Regions from separate parts of the Nocardiopsis codii genome, predicted to be linked through region 3. Evidence: riboswitches for the same ligand, from Rfam matches in the RefSeq annotation. Region 3 holds a riboswitch; each other region holds the start of a gene.

Region 1 (3,267 bases), on a different contig from region 3:
CCCTGTGACCCTCGTCGAATGGGCGGAAGCCGTCCGCCGCGAACTGGAACTGTCCGGCACGGACCCCCTGGGCAAGGAGGACGTCGACCGCATCCTCGACCTGGCCAAGGACGCCGCCCACTCCGTGGCCCGCCCCGCGGCCCCGCTCACGACCTACCTGCTCGGCGTCGCGGTGGGCCAGGGCGCCGACCCCGCCCGGGCCGCCGCCGTGCTCAGCAGGCTCGCCCTCGACCAGAGGGACGACTCCTGACCCCGGTCCTCCCGTGACTGCGGGAACCGGAGGCCGCCGCACAGCGGTGGCCCCCGGCGGAGGAGGGTGTCCGGCGGGGGCGTTCGCGTCCGCCCGCGCCGCAGAGGACGGCGCCTACTTCCACCAGGCGTGGAAGTGGTGGACGGGCCCCTGGCCGCCGCCCGCGTCGATCTCGTCCGCGTGCCGGAGCGCCTCGGTCAGGTAGGCCTTGGCGTCGCCGACGGCGGAGACCGCGTCCGGGCGCTGCGGCAGCAGGGCGGCGATCGAGGAGGACAGGGTGCACCCGGTGCCGTGCGTGTTGCGGGTGGGGACCCGCGGAGCACGGAACTCGACCGGGTCGGCGTCCCGTGAGACGAGGATGTCGACGCAGTCCCCGCCCGGCAGGTGCCCGCCCTTGATCAGGACCCTGCGCGGACCGAACTCCAGCAGTCGGAGGGCCTGGTCGCGCATCGCCGCGAGATCGGTGGCCTCGGGCTCGTCCAGCAGGTCGGCGGCCTCGGGAAGGTTCGGGGTGACCAGGTCGGCCCGCGGCAGCAGCCGGGTGCGCAGGGCGTCGACGGCGGAGGGCTCCAGTAGCCGGTCGCCGCTCTTGGCGACCATCACCGGGTCCACGACCACGTGGGGCAGGTCGTGGCGTCCGATCGCCTCGGCGACGGCCGCGGTGACCTCGGCGGTGCCGAGCATGCCGACCTTGACCGCGTGCACCGCGGCGTCCGAGAAGAGGGTGTCCATCTGGTGGGTGACGAACGCGGCGGGGATCGGGTGGACCCCGGTGACGCCGCGCGTGGACTGCGCGGTCAGGGCCGCGACCACGGTCATGCCGAAGGTGCCGTGCGCCGAGAAGGCCTTGAGGTCCGCCTGGATCCCGGCGCCCCCGCTGGGGTCGCTTCCGGCGATGGACACGATGTTGTACGCGCTCATGGGCGTTCCTTCGCTAGTACGAACTAGGGCAGGTTCGACGGGTGTGCTCTCAGCCGGTGATGGGACACCGGCACCCCGCGCCGTCGGGGCCGCCGCGTGGGCGGCCCCGCTCAGTGTGCGGTCGGCCTGTGCGGCCGACGTTTGTGTGGGGGACGTGCGGGCCCGAGGGGGCCCGTGCGACCGACCGCGCCGCTCAGGCGGTGGGGGCGTTGTCGGCGGACCGGGCCTTGAGGATCTTGCGGACGCGGACGACGACGAACCACAGGAACAGCAGGGCGATGATGACGAGCACGATGTTGCTGATCAGGCCGCTCCACTGCACCAGGATCGGCTTGATGGCCGGGCCGAAGGCGTAGCCGAGACCGATCCAGATCGAGTTCCAGACGGCGGAGCCGATCACGGTGTACACGGAGAACTTGAGGATGGGCATCCGCTCGATACCGGCGGGGACCGAGATGAAGCTGCGCACCAGGGGAACGCACCGGCCCAGGAGAACCGCGAGGCCGCCGAAGCGGGAGAAGAAGCGCTCGGCCTTGTAGAAGTCCTCGACCTCGAGCAGGGGGGTCTTCTCCACCAGCCACTTGGTGCGTTCCCGGCCCAGGAGGGCGCCGATCGCGTAGAAGCCCCAGGCGCCGACCAGGCAGCCGATCGTGGCCCACATGATGGCCAGCCACACGTTCATGTGCCCGTCGTAGGCGAGGAACCCCGCCCCCGGCAGGACCGCCTCACTCGGCATCGGGGGGAAGAAGGTCTCGATGAACAGGGCCACGCCGACGCCGGGCTCGCCCAGTGTCGTCATCAGGCTCAGGACCCAGCCGATGAACCCCTCGTACTCATGGGCGACGTCGCCTTCCATCGCCAGGTTCGAGGCCGTCCACAGATTCGCTGTCATGAGTAGTGGATTCCGTTCTTGCCGGTCAGAGGTGGGTCGAGACGTGGAGAACTTCGGCTTGCGTGCGCTTCCGGCGCTCCCAGACGATGGCAGCGGTCACGATCGCGAAGCCGACGACCATGAAGGCGACGGTCACGGGGACGTCGGTGGGGGTGAGGAGCTCACGGGACTCGGTCTGCCAGGGCCACAGCGCGCGCAGTGAGCCGGCCATGAGGCCGGTGAGTACGACGAGGGTCATGTGATGGAAGTTCTCCAGGAGGAACTGGAGCAACTTCACGAACAGGGACAGCCCGGTGAGCATGCCCAGGGCGAAGACGCTCAGATAGGCGATGTCGAAGTCGCCGACCGCGTTGATCGTCGGCTCGTACAGGCCCAGTGTGAGCAGGATGAACGAGCCGGACAGGCCGGGCAGCACCAGGGCGCAGACGGCCACGGCGGCCGCGAGGAAGACGATCACCGGGTGCGTGGGCAGGTTGGCGCCGGGCAGTCCCGTGAGCAGGAACGCGGCTACGGCGAACACCAGCGCCACGGCGTAGTGCCCTGCCTTCCAGGGCCTGCCGGCCCCGGTGTAGGGAATCCACAGGCAGGCGAGGACCAGGCCGAAGAACAGGGCGTAGGCGTACTGGGTGTAGGCGTCGACCAACGGTGCCAGCAGGACGGCGGCCAGGACCAGGAACACCGCCATGCCGACCAGCGCGGGGACCAGGACGCTCCAGTCCACCTGGCGGAACTGCTCCTGTGCGCGCTCCTTGCCGCGCCCGCGCGGGACGTCGGTGACGTACCTCTTGATTCCGCTGACCATGTGGCCCGCGCCGCCGATGAGGCTGTCATAGAGGCCGACGATGAGGGCGACGGTGCCGCCGCTGATGCCGGGAAGTGCTTCAGAGGCGCCCACGGCGCCGCCGCGCACCGCGTTGAAGATGTAGGAGCCTACGGAATTGGCCATCTGAGTAGTTGGGCGCGACCCGGGAAGCCCGGGAGGGGGCGCGCCATCCTCCGTCCTAAGGGTGTCACCGCGCACACGTGCGTGCGATGGGTGGGGGATGAGGCGAAAAAGGGGACCGTCCGAATCGGCCGGAGACTGCGGCCGACGGGATCTAAGGTACAAGGGGCTGAGGCCGCTGCGGGCGGACGCCGCAGACAGCGGGCGGTCCTCCGCACCCCGCCGCGAGCCGCCGCGAAGGTGCTGGCGGAACCCCTACGT
Region 2 (3,267 bases), on a different contig from region 3:
GACGCCCACCGCCTCCAGGCGGGGACCGCCGCCCGGGGCGGCGACCAGGTCGGGCACGGGGTCGTTCCCGGGGATCCACACCCCCTGCTCCGCGAGGGAGCGCCCGTGCGCGGCGAACACGGAGGAGGGGTCGCCGTCGGCGATCACCCCGCCGCCGGGCTCGACGACCACGACCCTGTCCACCAGACCGACCACGTCCGCGACCCGGTGCTCGACCAGGACCAGGGTCGCCTCGGTCTCGGCCAGCAGGCGCTCCAGGACCCCGCGCACCAGGGCTGCGCCGTCCGGGTCGAGGTTGGCGGTGGGCTCGTCCAGCAGGAGCAGGCGCGGACGCATCGCGAGCGCCCCGGCGATGACCAGCCGCTGCTTCTCACCCCCCGAGAGGGCGCCGGTGGAGCGGCGCCGCCCGTACGGGAAGCCGACCGCGTCCAGCGCGTCGTCCACCCTGGGCCAGATCAGACCGGGGTCCACCCCCAGGTTCTCCAGGCCGAAGGCGACGTCGTCGCCGGCGCGGGCCATCACCAGCTGTGTCTCCGGGTCCTGGCCGACCAGGCCGACCGCGCCCCGGCTCCGGTCGGCGGGGCGGCCGTCGACCAGCAGCGTCCCCTCCTGGTCGCCGTTGACGGCGCTGTCGGGGCCGGTGAGCCCGGCCAGGGAGTGCAGCAGGGTGGACTTGCCCGCCCCGGAGGCGCCGAGGAGGAGCACGCGCTCCCCCGGCCCGACCGTGAGGTCGACCCCGCGCAGCGCGTACGTGTCGCGGCCGGAGTGGCGCCAGCCCCAGCCGGACAGCTCGACGCGGGCGCCCCGGCCGCCGGGGGACGGGGCGGGGGGTGGTACGGGCGGGTACTCCGCGGTCGCCCCGGCCGGTCCGCGGCGCTTCTGGTCGGACACGGGTCAGCCCCGCGCCGACGGGAAGGGGGCCAGCGCGCCGGACCTGGCCAGGGCGGTGGTGAGGAGCCGGGCGCCCACCCCGGCGATGACCGCCGCGCTGATCACGACGATGACGCCGTAGACGACCTGGAGGTGCAGGGGCCAGGTCACGTTGTAGGCGATGTTGTCGCGGACGGCCGGGGAGAGGCCGGCGACGGCCGCCGCGAGCACGGCCACCCCCATGCCCCAGCGCCGGTAGCCGAAGGCGAGGAAGACCAGCTCGGGAAGGATGCCCTGGAGCGTCCCGTCGAGGATCACCGTGACACCCCACTGGGTGCCCAGGACCGCTGACACGGAGGAGGCCGCGACCGAGGTGAGCAGCGCGGCGCCGGGCTTGCGGATGATCAGCCCGCCGAGGACGCCGGAGAGCAGCCACATGCCGTAGACCACCGCCTGCGCGGGCGGGAACCCCACGAAGAGCGGGGTCGTGACCGACCAGACGATGTTCCAGAGCCAGAAGACGACGCCGACGGCGACGCCGATCACGGCCGCGACGACGATGTCGACGGTGCGCCATCCGCGCAGCTGTCCGAGGATGTCGCGCCAGAAGCCGGTACGGCCGGTTTCGGTGCTCATCAGGTGGTGTCCCTTCGTCGGGGTGGACGAGGGCCCATGTGGCCAAGAGCGACGCCGGACGGCATGCCGCGCGCCGGATGTCCCGGGTGCGCGGGAGCACGCCTCCGGAGACGGGTTCCTACGACTTCCTTCGCTGGCATGACCCAGATCAGGTGTGTAAGGGTCTGCGGCCTGATGCCGCACTCTCAGCGCTCACGCGCTCCCCTGTCGGTTTCACTCCATTATGCGTCAACAACGAGGGCCGTGGGGTGTTCCCTCCCCACGACCCTCGTCCGCAACCGGAGCGCCGGACGGTCCCGCCCCTCGGCGGGCGCCGTCAGGCGTCGTCGTCCTCCTCGTCGCCCCCGGTCCTGGGCTGCTTCGCCGACGGGTTGCCGAACGCCTTCGGCGACGGGCCGAAACTCTCCGCCGGGAGGTCGGCCACGGCCCCCCGCATGGTCGCCTGCCAGATGGGGCCGGGCAGGGTGCCGCCGTAGACGATGTTGTAGTAGCGACCGCCGATCGTCACGCCCTGGAGCGGGTTCTCCTCCCCGCCGCGCATGTCGCCGACCACCACCGCGGACGCGAGGTTCGGGGTGTAGCCGGCGAACCAGGCGTAGGCGGCGTTGTCGGTGGTACCGGTCTTGCCCGCGACCGGGCGCCCGAGACCGAGGCCCTTGGCGGTGCCCCCCTCGAACGTCTGCTGCAGCAGGTGGTTGACCCCGTCCGCGACGTCGCGGTCGACCCGGCCCTCCTCGCAGTCGCTGCTGACCTTGACCTCCTTGGTGCCCTCGTCCCCCTCGCGGCCGATACGCACGGACGTCACAGGGACGGGCTCGCAGTAGGTGCCCCGGGCGGCGAAGGTGGCGTACGCGTTGGCGACGGTCAGCGGGGACACCTCCTGGTCACCCAGGGTGAAGGAGCTCCAGACCTCCAGCGGTTCGCCGTCGGCGCGGTGGATGCCCACCCGTTCGGCCATCTCCGAGGTCTCGCAGAGGCCGACGCGCTTCTGGAGCTGCGCGAAGTAGGTGTTCACCGACCCCTTGGTCGCGCTGATCATGTTGTGCTCGCCGCCGTCGCTCTCCCCCGCGTTGCTCACGCTCCACCCGGACATCTTGCTGCCGTCGCAGTCCTTGAGCCCCCCGACGGAGACGCTCTTGGGCGACGAGAAGCTGGTGCCGTAGCCCAGTCCGGAGTCGAGGGCCGCCGCGAGGGTGAACGTCTTGAACGTCGAACCCGCCTGGTAGCCGAGTGAACCGCCGGCCTCGCTGTCCACCGCGAGGTTGATGGAGGTCGTGCCGAGCTCCTCGTCGTCGAACCCGTAGCGCAGGTTCTGCGCCATGCCCCGGATCCGGCCGGTGCCGGGCTCGATGACCGCCTGGGCGGAGAACTTGGTGGACTCCTCCGAGGGGACGTACTTCTCGATGGCCTTCTCCGCGGCCCGCTGCACGTCGCCGTCGAGCGTGGTCTGCACGGTGATGCCGCCCGTGGTGAGCGCCTCGTCGCGCTCCTCCTGGAGCTCTCCGAGCACGTCGGAGCCGCGCAGCCAGCGCATGACGAAGTCGCAGAAGAACGGCTGCTCCCCGTGGTAGCAGCTGCCGCCGCGCTCGGTCGGGTCCAGGGCCAGGCCCCTGCTCTGGTGCTGCTCGACCTCGTCCGGCTCCAGGTGCCCCGTCGCGCCCATCCGCTCCAGCACCATGTCGCGGCGTTCGCGCGCCGCGTCGCGGTTGGTGAGCGGGTCGTAGAAGGAGGGTCCGCGCACGACCCCGACGATGGTGGCGG
Region 3 (3,267 bases):
GCCGGAGAAGCTCGCGTTCGCCCGCGCGTCGGGGGCGGAGGTGACCGTGGACTACTCGGCGCCCGGGTGGGTGGAACGGGTGCGCGAGGCCACCGGCGGCCGGGGGTCGACGTGGTCCTGGACGGCAGTGGCGGGGGACCTCGGCGAGGCGGCGTTCGGCGCCCTGGCCGACGGCGGGCGCTTCCGCGGCCACGGCTCCGCAGGCGGACGCTTCTCGGAGGTCGACCCGCATGAGGCCGGACGGCGCGGGATCGAGGTCCTCGGCCTGGTCGACCTGGAGGACGGCTGCCACGGGGAGCCGAACGGGGCCGTGCACCGGATCCTCGAACCGGCCCGCACCGGACGGGTGGTCCCGCATGTGGGACTGACGGTGCCCCTGGAGCGGGCAGAGGAGGCCCACAGGGCCCTGGAGGAGCGCCGGGCCCTGGGCAAGGTCCTCCTGGTGCCGTGAGTCCTGGGCCGACCCGGCCGGAACCCGGCCGGCCCGCGGGAACCCCGCCTCACGGGCGCCCGCGGCGCAGGGGGTCTCGTGACGACGCCGGCCCACGGCCCGCGCGAGCACGGCGGCGGGCACGGGGCCCGGGGCGGTGTGCGGGCCGGGCCGGGGCCGGCTCCGCTCAGGTCCCGGTACGGGCGGTCAGGCGCTCGCGCAGCGCGGCCGCGGCCGCGCGCGGGTCCTCGGCCTCGGTGATGGCGCGCACGACCACCACCCGGCGGGCGCCCGCCTCCATCACCGCGTCGATGTTGGTCGCGTCGATCCCCCCGATGGCGAACCACGGGCGGTCCGTGCCGAGGGAGGCGGCCCGCTCCACCAGGGACAGCCCCGCAGCCGGGCGTCCAGGCTTGGTGGGGGTGGCCCAGGTGGGGCCGACGCAGAAGTAGTCGCTCCCCTCCTCCTCGGAGGAGGCGGTCGCGGCGGCGACGTCGTTGTTGGAGCGCCCGATGACCGGGTCCGCCCCGATGATGTCGCGGGCCATGGGCACCGGCAGGTCGCGCTGTCCCAGGTGCAGCACGTCGGCGCGCACGGCACGGGCGATGTCGGCGCGGTCGTTCACCGCGAGCAGGGCTCCGTGCCGCTCACAGGCCTCCCGCATCACCTCCAGGGCCGCGATCTCCTCGCGGGCCTCCAACCCCTTGTCCCGGAGCTGGACGATGTCCACTCCCCCGGCCAAGGCCGCGTCCGTGAACTCGGCGAGATCGCCGCGCTCGGTCCGGGCGTCGGTGCACAGGTACAGAAGGGATGCGTCCAGGCGCTTGCGCAGGCTGGTTCCGTGGCTGGTCCTCACCCCGCCCACCCTAAGGCGTGCGGGCCCGGACGGGCGCCGGGCCGGGGGGTGTGTCCGGGTTCCCGTGGCGGGCGGTTTCGCCGTGCGAGGGCCCGCGCCTCTCCGGCCACCGGAGGGGCCGTTCACGGGGCGCACCGGACACGCTCCGGGGAGGCGGCGCGGCGGCGCGCCTCCTCCCGAGGAGTCCGGCGCCCCTAGAAGGCCAGTCCCTGGGCGCGGCGGCGCACCTCGGTCCCCCGGTTCTCGCGCATCGCCTGGATGGGCGTGCCCGGCAGGGTGTCGTCGTGGCTGAACAGCCAGCGCAGCGCTTCCTCCGTGGAGAAGCCCGCGTCGGTCAGCAGCACCAGGGTGCCGGGCAGCCCCTTGACGAGGTCGTCGCCGTCGATGAAGGCGGCGGGGACGGACAGCTGCCCTCCGCGGACCACACCCATCATGCGGTTCTCGCGGATCAGGGTCTTGATCCGGTTGGGACTCACGCCGAGCGGCGCGGCCGCCTCCTTGAGGGTCAGCCATTCGCCGACCAGCGTGTCGATGTCGATGTCGCTTTGTGTCACCCCCCCAATCTGCCACATCCGTGCGGGACCCGGGCACCATCCGACGCGCGCGGGGCCGCACGCCGTGGAGATCCCCACCACTGCCGCCCGCCCCCGGAGGAGGTTCTAGAATGGGGACAGACCTCTGCACATCCCGCGGGAGCCGGGTGAGACCCGGCTGAGAGGGAGGCTGTGAGCCTCCGACCGCACGAACCTGATCCGGGTCATGCCGGCGAAGGGAGTGGAATCAGCGACGTGCGCACACCGGACCGAACGATTCGTCCTACCAATGGCGGCTCCGAGGCGCGGCAGGAACAGACCGTCGTCGTGGTCGGCGGCGGCCTCGTCGGGCGGGTCACCGCCTGGCGGGCCGCCCAGCACGGCCTCCGCGTCACCCTGGTCGAGCCCGACCCGGTGACCGACCCCGCCGGGGCCCGCGCCGCCTCCACCGTCGCGGCGGGCATGCTCACCCCCGCCACCGAGGCGGTGTTCGGCGAGGAACCCCTCATGGAGTTCGGTGTCCGCTCCGCGGGCATGTACCCCGGGTTCGTCGCCGAACTGGAGGAGGCGAGCGGGGTCGGCGTGGGCTACCGCACCACCGGAACGCTCCTGGTCGCCTTCGACCGCGACGACATGGCCGTCCTCACCGACCTGCACAGGCTCCAGGAACGCCTGGGCATCGCCACCGAACGCCTGACGAGCCGCGAGTGCCGCCGCCTGGAGCCCGTGCTGGCCCCGTCCGTGCGCGGCGGCGTCCTCGCCCCCGACGACCACTCCGTGGACCCCCGGCTGCTGCTGCGGGCCCTGGCCGTCGCGGGCGGGCGCGCGGGCGTCACGGAGATCGCGCAGCGGGCCGAGGAGGTCGTGGCCCCCGGCCCCGACGGCTCCCGTCTGGGCGTCCGCCTCGCCGACGGCCGGGTCCTGCCCGCCCACCAGGTCGTCCTGGCCGCCGGTTGCTGGGGCGACCGCGTCGCGGTGCCGGAACCGGTGGTGCCGCCGCTGCGCCCGGTCAAAGGACAGCTCCTGCGCGCCCGCGTGCCCGCCGGCGAGGCGCCCCTCGTCAACCGGACGGTCCGCGGCCTGGTGCGGGGCTTCACGACCTACCTGGTGCCGCGCGCCGACGGAGAGGTGATCATCGGTGCCACCCAGGAGGAACTGGGATACGACACCTCGCTCACCGCGGGCGGGCTCTGGCAGGTCCTCAGGGACGCCCGGGAGCTCGTCCCGGGGGTGACCGAGCTGGAGGTCACCGAGACCTGTGTGGGCCTGCGCCCCGGCTCGCCCGACAACGAACCCCTGCTGGGGCCGACCCGGGTCCCCGGTCTGCACCTGGCCGCGGGGCACTTCCGGCACGGGGTTCTGCTGACCCCGGTCACCGGCGAGGCCATGGCGCGCGCCCTCACCACCGGCGCCCTGCCGGAGTACGCGCGCAGGTTCGCCGCGGACCG

What was found. A riboswitch is a leader RNA that binds a small molecule or an ion and turns the genes downstream of it on or off. The one in region 3 is predicted to bind thiamine pyrophosphate.
Region 1: another riboswitch for thiamine pyrophosphate. It lies ahead of thiD (bifunctional hydroxymethylpyrimidine kinase/phosphomethylpyrimidine kinase); the one in region 3 lies ahead of thiO (glycine oxidase ThiO).
Region 2: another riboswitch for thiamine pyrophosphate. It lies ahead of Q8791_RS14445 (ECF transporter S component); the one in region 3 lies ahead of thiO (glycine oxidase ThiO).

Annotation. Positions count from the first base shown of each region.
Region 1 covers NZ_JAUZMY010000001.1:174,426-177,692, reverse strand. The annotation lists gene Q8791_RS00705 (DUF6457 domain-containing protein) at 5-250, shown strand; gene thiD (bifunctional hydroxymethylpyrimidine kinase/phosphomethylpyrimidine kinase) at 365-1,171, opposite strand; TPP riboswitch at 1,160-1,259, opposite strand; gene Q8791_RS00695 (DedA family protein) at 1,365-2,063, opposite strand; gene Q8791_RS00690 (DUF368 domain-containing protein) at 2,089-3,009, opposite strand.
Region 2 covers NZ_JAUZMY010000012.1:171,941-175,207, forward strand. The annotation lists gene Q8791_RS14440 (ABC transporter ATP-binding protein) at 1-789, opposite strand, end outside; gene Q8791_RS14445 (ECF transporter S component) at 895-1,506, opposite strand; TPP riboswitch at 1,615-1,722, opposite strand; gene Q8791_RS14450 (transglycosylase domain-containing protein) at 1,823-3,267, opposite strand, start outside.
Region 3 covers NZ_JAUZMY010000029.1:83,671-86,937, forward strand. The annotation lists gene Q8791_RS24945 (zinc-binding dehydrogenase) at 1-451, shown strand, start outside; gene thiE (thiamine phosphate synthase) at 618-1,286, opposite strand; gene Q8791_RS24955 (Rv2175c family DNA-binding protein) at 1,481-1,858, opposite strand; TPP riboswitch at 1,966-2,078, shown strand; gene thiO (glycine oxidase ThiO) at 2,096-3,267, shown strand, end outside.